2 linked regions of the Zymomonas mobilis subsp. pomaceae ATCC 29192 genome follow. The protein of the gene in region 1 interacts with the protein of each later gene in a pairwise test. Links are inferred from orthologs where the notes say so. Each region holds a gene or a part of one and is shown on either strand. Other genes may lie near its edges.

Region 1 (3,418 bases):
AAGACCGATATGATGTTTAAGAAGCGTCATTAAGCGCGCCTCATAAGGAAGATCAACCAAGTTACAACCGAGGATGTCGCCTGTTAAGCGCCAGAATTGATTGCGAGGATGACCATAATATTGCCCCCGTTTTAGGGAGGCTTCTCCCGGTAAACTACCCAAAATCAACAATTCGGTTTCGGCATCAATAACGGGCACAAAACAGCTTAATAATGGATCAGAGGATAAATTCATGTTTCATCTCATTGCCATAAAAGCGAAATAATAAAAAAAGCCGATCTGGTGTGAGATCGGCTTTTCACATTTGAAAAATTATCTGATTTTAAACGTCGAGGTTAGCCACTGAGAGCGCATTTTGCTGAATAAAATCTCGGCGAGGTTCGACAACATCCCCCATCAACCGCGAGAAAATTTCATCCGCGACATCGGCCTGTGCGACCTCAACCTTTAACATCGAACGGTTGGCAGGATCTAACGTGGTTTCCCATAATTGCTCGGCATTCATTTCGCCCAGCCCTTTATAACGGGAAATCGTCAGACCTTTACGGCCAATCGCCAAGATAGCATCAAAAAGTTGAGAAGGGCGGAAGATGTCCCGTCCAGCCAATGGATCAGTTTGCGCTGTTAACGCGACCAAGCGGGCTGGCTTTGCATAGGTTTCGGCTTGTTCCAAAGCTAGACCATGCATTTTTATGGCTTCGGAGGAATGAATGAAATTCCAATCCAAAAGATGCGCATCGGTAACACCACGCCATAAACGCCGGAACAAGTAACCTTCTGGAATAGCCTCTACTGACCAGCGAGATTCCCGACCTTCAGCATCGCTTCGTTCAAGCAGGGTTGCTGTTTTCTGCATCGCTTCGGTGCGAGCATCTTCAGAAAGAGCCGGATTGAGCGCATCCGATAAAGCGGCCATTTCGACAACCGTCGTATCATAGCGATTGGAGACGTATCCCATTAATAATCGCATCCGGCGCGCATGTTCGACCAGCTTTTGAAGATCATTTCCAGAACGGTCACCTTCACCAGTGTGAAGCATCATACTGCTGATGCCACCTTCCATCAGATAGCTATCAAGCGCAGCCTCATCCTTCAGATAAACTTCAGAACGACCACGGGCTACCTTAAAGAGTGGAGGTTGCGCGATATAAAGATGACCATTTTCAATAATGGGTGCCATGTGACGATAGAAAAAGGTCAACAACAAGGTTCGGATATGCGCCCCATCAACATCGGCATCCGTCATAATGACGATTTTATGATAGCGGAGCTTTTCAAGATTAAATTCATCTCGAATACCCGTTCCAAGCGCCTGAATAAGCGTGCCGACTTCTTTAGAAGACAACATACGATCGAGACGGGAGCGTTCCGTATTCAGAATTTTACCTTTTAATGGTAAAATCGCCTGATTGTGACGGTTACGGCCTTGTTTAGCGGAACCGCCTGCCGAATCCCCTTCCACAATAAATAATTCTGATTTTGTCGGATCGCGTTCCTGACAATCTGCCAATTTTCCGGGTAAGGATGCAATATCCATAACCCCTTTACGACGCGTTAATTCACGGGCACGCTTGGCCGCCTCACGCGCCGCCGCGGCATCAATGATCTTTTGCACGATCGTTTTGGCATGGGCCGGATTTTCTTCCAACCATTCGGCCAGCTTATCCGCCATCAAACTTTCAAGCGGTTGACGGACTTCGGAAGAAACCAACTTATCCTTCGTTTGGCTAGAAAATTTCGGATCGGGTAACTTGACCGAAATAATAGCCGTCAGCCCTTCCCGCATGTCGTCGCCGGTCAGCTGAACCTTCTCTTTTTTCAAAAAGCCCGATTTTTCAGCATAGTTATTCAAAGTGCGGGTTAACGCTGCACGGAAAGCGGCAAGATGCGTACCGCCGTCCCGCTGGGGGATGTTATTAGTGAAGCACAGCACTTGTTCGTAATAACTGTCGTTCCATTCAAGGGCAACTTCGATACCGACATCGTCACGGTCACCTTGAATAGCGACAGGTTCAGGAATTAAAGCTGTTTTTGCCCGATCCAACCATTTCACAAAAGCGGCGATACCGCCTTCATAGAAAAGCTCGACTGTCTTAGGCTCTTCTGGTCTCGTATCGGTCAGTTGTAACCGAACACCCGAGTTCAAAAAGGCAAGTTCCCGATAACGATGCTCTAATTTACTGAAATCAAATTCGGTAATTTTAAAGGTCGCAGGTGAAGGTAAAAAACGCACCTTAGTGCCCCGTTTACCGGCTGCTTCGCCAACAATTTCCAAGGGTTTGACAGCCACACCATGCTCAAAACGCATACTATGCTCAAAACCATCCCGCCAAACCGTTAATTCAAGATATTCACTAAGCGCATTAACAACGGAAACCCCGACCCCATGGAGACCGCCCGACACTTTATAGGCATTACTATTGGTATTGTTATCGAATTTACCACCGGCATGAAGTTGGGTCATAATGACTTCCGCCGCCGAAACGCCCTCTTCTGGATGAATACCTGTTGGAATGCCCCGTCCATTATCTTCAACCGATACGGAACCGTCATTATAAATAGTGATTTTTATCAAATCACAATAATCGGCTAATGCCTCATCTATAGCATTATCGGATACTTCAAACACCATGTGGTGCAAGCCTGATCCGTCGTCAGTATCGCCAATATACATACCGGGCCGTTTGCGGACGGCATCGAGCCCACGCAGAATCTTGATAGAGCCTGCATCATAATCGTTATTCTGTGTTGATGTTGCCATATCTTCTTATAGCTGTCCGTTGTTAATAACCCAAGCAAAAGCCAGCTGTTTTTAAAGGGAAAAGGCTGTTTTATAAAAGCCTAAACAAAAACAGCTATACTTTCGGGAAGGTCGCCGTGTTTATCCGACTTTACCGTGTGATAATATTCTGTCCTGTCAGATGAAAATAATGAGCTGTGTTACCTGCCTTTTCAAAAAGAGATGATTCGGTTCCGCTCATCCATACTTGGCCGCCAATATCCCTTAGACGATCAAATAAGATTTCTCGGCGTGAAGGATCAAGATGAGCAGCGACCTCATCTAACAGCAATATCGGCGGCTGACCGTTTTTTTCAGTTACCAGCGCGGTTTGTGCCAAAATAAGCCCAATTAATAATGCCTTTTGTTCCCCAGTTGATGTTTGAGAAGCGGGCATATTTTTGGCATGATGTGTAACGATCATTTCTGCCCGATGGGGGCCATAGAAGCTGCGTCCTATAGTGGCATCACGGGCCCGACTTTGTTGCCATATCTTTTGTAAGTAAGCCGTTAAGTCAGCCTTATTTTCAAAAAAACCTTCATTTTCAAGCCCAGCTTCCTCTGGTAATCCATGCTGTAGCGTTAATAAGGCGCGTGCAAAGGGCCCGCTTTGTTGTGTGGCTATTTTTTCTGTCAACT
Region 2 (3,568 bases), 1.1 Mb from region 1 along the record:
TCTGTCTTAGAAATTATAAGGAGCATTCCCATGCCTGTTGATGCCAAATATCATGCTACAGCTATTGCCACGGGTGGCCGCGATGGCCGTTCACGGACAAAAGACGGCTCATTAGATGTCAAATTGACTATCCCAAAAGAGCTTGGAGGTCCAGGCGGCGAAGGCAATAATCCTGAACAGCTTTTTGCAGCGGGCTATTCCGCCTGTTTCCTAGGCGCGATGAAAGCGGTAGCCCCTAAATTGAAATTAACGGTACCTTCCGATGCAACGGTTGAAGCTACTATTGGCATTGGCCCCCGTTCAGAAGGCGGTTTCGGCATTACTGCCGATTTAGCGATCCATCTGCCGGGGGTTCCCAAAGAAGACGCCCAAAAACTGGTAGAGGCTGCCCATCAGGTATGCCCTTACTCTAATGCAACCCGCAATAATGTTAATGTGGGTTTGAAAATCGTCTAATAGGACGATTTATCCTAATTTTTTATGGATTTATCGGGCTTTCGGTGCCTATTCCCCGTTATGTGGGGTGGCGCCGGAGGTTGTCTTACGCTAGAAGAGGATGAGCGTTTCCCAAACGCTTATTTATGTCCACTTAAATCGGAAGATATGATCCCTTGGCCAGCGTACCGCCGTCCATAGACAATAACGACATTTCGCCTGTTTCAATTATTGATGAAATGAAGTCGAGTTATCTCGACTATGCTATGTCTGTCATTGTATCCCGTGCCTTACCTGATGTTCGTGACGGTTTAAAGCCTGTTCACAGACGTATTCTATTTGCGTCACAAGAAGGCGGTTTTATTCCGGGACGCCCCTATCGTAAATCGGCGAAAATCGTCGGTGAAGTGATGGGTAATTTCCATCCTCATGGTGATTCTGCTATTTATATGGCATTAGCCCGTCTGACGCAGGACTGGTCGATGCGTGTACCTCTGATCGATGGTCAGGGTAATTTCGGTTCTATGGACCCCGATGCACCGGCAGCGATGCGTTATACCGAGGCGCGACTTTCACCCGCTGCTATGATGCTATTAGCGGATATAGATCGTGATACTGTCAATTTTTCACCTAATTATGACGGTTCGCGCGAGGAGCCACAGGTATTACCTGCCCGTTTTCCTAATCTGTTAGTCAATGGTGCAGGCGGTATTGCGGTAGGTATGGCAACCAATATTCCGCCCCATAATTTAGGGGAAGTTTTGGCAGCCTGTCGGGCTTATATTGCTGATCCAGCAATTTCAGTAGATGATCTTATCCGTTTTGTGCCTGGGCCTGATTTTCCTACAGGTGGTATTATTTTAGGGCATAGCGGTGCTCGTTCTGCTTATCAGACGGGTCGTGGTTCTGTCATTATCCGTTCACGGTATAAAATCGAAGAAAAGCGGGGTGATCGGCGCTCTATTGTTCTGACTGAAATTCCTTATCAGGTAGGTAAAAGCGCCCTTGTTGAAAAGATTGCCGAGGCAGCAAAAGATAAACGAATTGAAGGTGTTAGCGACATTCGCGATGAGTCCAATCGTGAAGGGGTTCGGGTTGTTATCGACCTAAAACGGGATGCGACCCCGGATGTTGTTTTAAATCAGTTGTGGCGTCATACTCCTGCCCAAAGTAGCTTTCCGGCGAACATGCTAGCTTTAAATGGCGGCCGTCCTGAAACGCTGTCATTAAAAGATATTATTGCTGCTTTTGTGCAGTTCCGCGAAGAAGTTATCACTCGTCGTTCAAAATACGACCTCTTTAAAGCCCGAGAACGCGCCCATTCCTTATTAGGTATGGTTATCGCAGTTACTAATCTTGATGAAGTCGTACGCATTATTCGGGCTGCGCCTACAGCCGCCGAGGCGCATAGCGAACTTTTAGCGCGCCATTGGCCAGCCTCTGAAATCACGCCCTATATCAAATTGGTTGAAGCGGTAGAAACGCTTGAAGATATTAGTGAATATACGCTGTCGGAAGCGCAAGTTGATGCCATTTTAGCCTTACGGCTTAGCCGTCTTACGGCGATGGGACGCGATCAGATCGGGGAAGATCTGAAAAAACTGGCTATTTCCATCAGCGAATTACTGGAAGTGCTTCGGAATCGTGAACGTCTTTATGAGATAATGCTAGAAGAGCTTGATGAGGTAGAGGCACAATTTGCGACCCCAAGACGTACTGAAATTGTGGCAGCCAGTGATGCTATTGAAGATGAAGACCTGATCGAGCGCGAAGAAATGGTCGTCACGGTTACGCTTGGCGGTTATATCAAGCGTACGCCGCTCGATACTTTCCGCACCCAAAATCGGGGCGGTAAAGGTCGTTCAGGGATGGCTACCAAAGATGAAGATGCGGTCACCAACATCTTTGTAACGTGCACCCATACGCCGGTTCTCTTCTTTTCCAATCATGGCAAGGTGTATCGTCTAAAAGTGTGGCGATTGCCCGAGGGTGCGCCGCAGGCACGGGGTCGCCCTATGGTTAATCTCTTACCTTTAGCCGAAGGCGAAGTTATTTCGACAGTATTGCCGTTACCTGAAGATGAATCCGAATGGGGTAATCTTCACGTTTTGTTTGCAACAGCAAAAGGAAGTGTACGGCGTAATTCCATGGATTCATTTACCAATGTCCCCAGCAATGGTAAATTTGCTATCCGTTTCGAAGAAGACACGCCAGATCGCCTTATCGGGGTAACCTTACTATCCGAATATGACGATGTACTTCTTGCTACTCGATCTGGTAAAGCTATTCGCTTTGCAGCCACTGATGTGCGGGTATTTCAAAGCCGAACCTCTACAGGTGTGCGCGGTATTACCTTAAAGAATGATGATGAGGTTATTTCACTTTCAACCTTACGTAGCTTTGAAGCTACAACGGAAGATCGTGATAAATATCTTCGTTCTGCTGCATGGAAGAATGAACCCGCCGAACCAGAATTGTTAGAAGATCAGATGAAGGCGTTTGCGGAAGCTGAAGATTTTATTCTGACGGTTACAGCCAATGGCTATGGTAAGCGCACCTCTTCTCATGAATACCGACGCAGCAATCGTGGTGGGCAAGGTATTACGAACATCGAAACTTCGGAACGTAACGGTCACGTGGTCGCCAGCTTTCCTGCTGATGACAGTCATCAGTTAATGCTGGTTACCGATCAGGCAAAAGTCATTCGGACAACCGTTACTGACATTCGTATTGCGGGTCGTAATACGCAAGGTGTTACTATCTTTAATGTGGCGGATGGTGAAAAGGTTGTTTCAGCAGCGCGTATCAATGATGATAATACTGAAGAAAACGAAGAAGAAAGCCCTTCTGTGACAGAAGAAGCCTGATAATTAGGTTTCCTCTTTATCTTTTGGGTTTATTTTCTCAATCCTGACATTGAATGAATGGTAATAATGCGTCCTGTAACTATTATTGGTGGTGGTCTGGCGGGTTCCGAAGCGGCATGGCAACTAGCCTCGCGCGGGGTGCCGGTTCGACTTTATGAAATGCGTGGGCTGGAAAAAACACCGGCTCACAGTTCCGATAAATTAGCCGAATTAGTGTGCTCTAATAGCTTCCGATCGGATGACCCCAATAGTAACGCCGTCGGTGT

Evidence for each region.
Region 2: the proteins of gyrB (region 1) and gyrA interact in binary tests that used the Escherichia coli proteins (3 or more experiments, as listed by UniProt). The link is inferred for Zymomonas mobilis subsp. pomaceae ATCC 29192 from one-to-one orthologs.

Annotation. Positions count from the first base shown.
Region 1 is NC_015709.1:1,770,425-1,773,842, reverse strand. What follows is about bases 43-3,134. They hold gyrB (DNA topoisomerase (ATP-hydrolyzing) subunit B), read right to left. Parts: upstream 2,762-3,134; coding sequence 323-2,761; downstream 43-322. Other genes in these bases: recF (DNA replication/repair protein RecF), read right to left, coding at 2,892-3,134; ZYMOP_RS07895 (DNA-deoxyinosine glycosylase), read right to left, coding at 43-234. Outside these bases: more of ZYMOP_RS07895, read right to left, coding at 1-42; more of recF, read right to left, coding at 3,135-3,418. UniProt on the Escherichia coli protein: DNA gyrase negatively supercoils closed circular double-stranded DNA in an ATP-dependent manner to maintain chromosomes in an underwound state.
Region 2 is NC_015709.1:625,918-629,485, forward strand. The notes cover bases 261-3,502. They hold gyrA (DNA gyrase subunit A), read left to right. Parts: upstream 261-611; coding sequence 612-3,302; downstream 3,303-3,502. Other genes in these bases: ZYMOP_RS02790 (organic hydroperoxide resistance protein), read left to right, coding at 261-456; trmFO (methylenetetrahydrofolate--tRNA-(uracil(54)-C(5))-methyltransferase (FADH(2)-oxidizing) TrmFO), read left to right, coding at 3,369-3,502. Also shown: more of ZYMOP_RS02790, read left to right, coding at 31-260; more of trmFO, read left to right, coding at 3,503-3,568. UniProt on the Escherichia coli protein: A type II topoisomerase that negatively supercoils closed circular double-stranded (ds) DNA in an ATP-dependent manner to maintain chromosomes in an underwound state.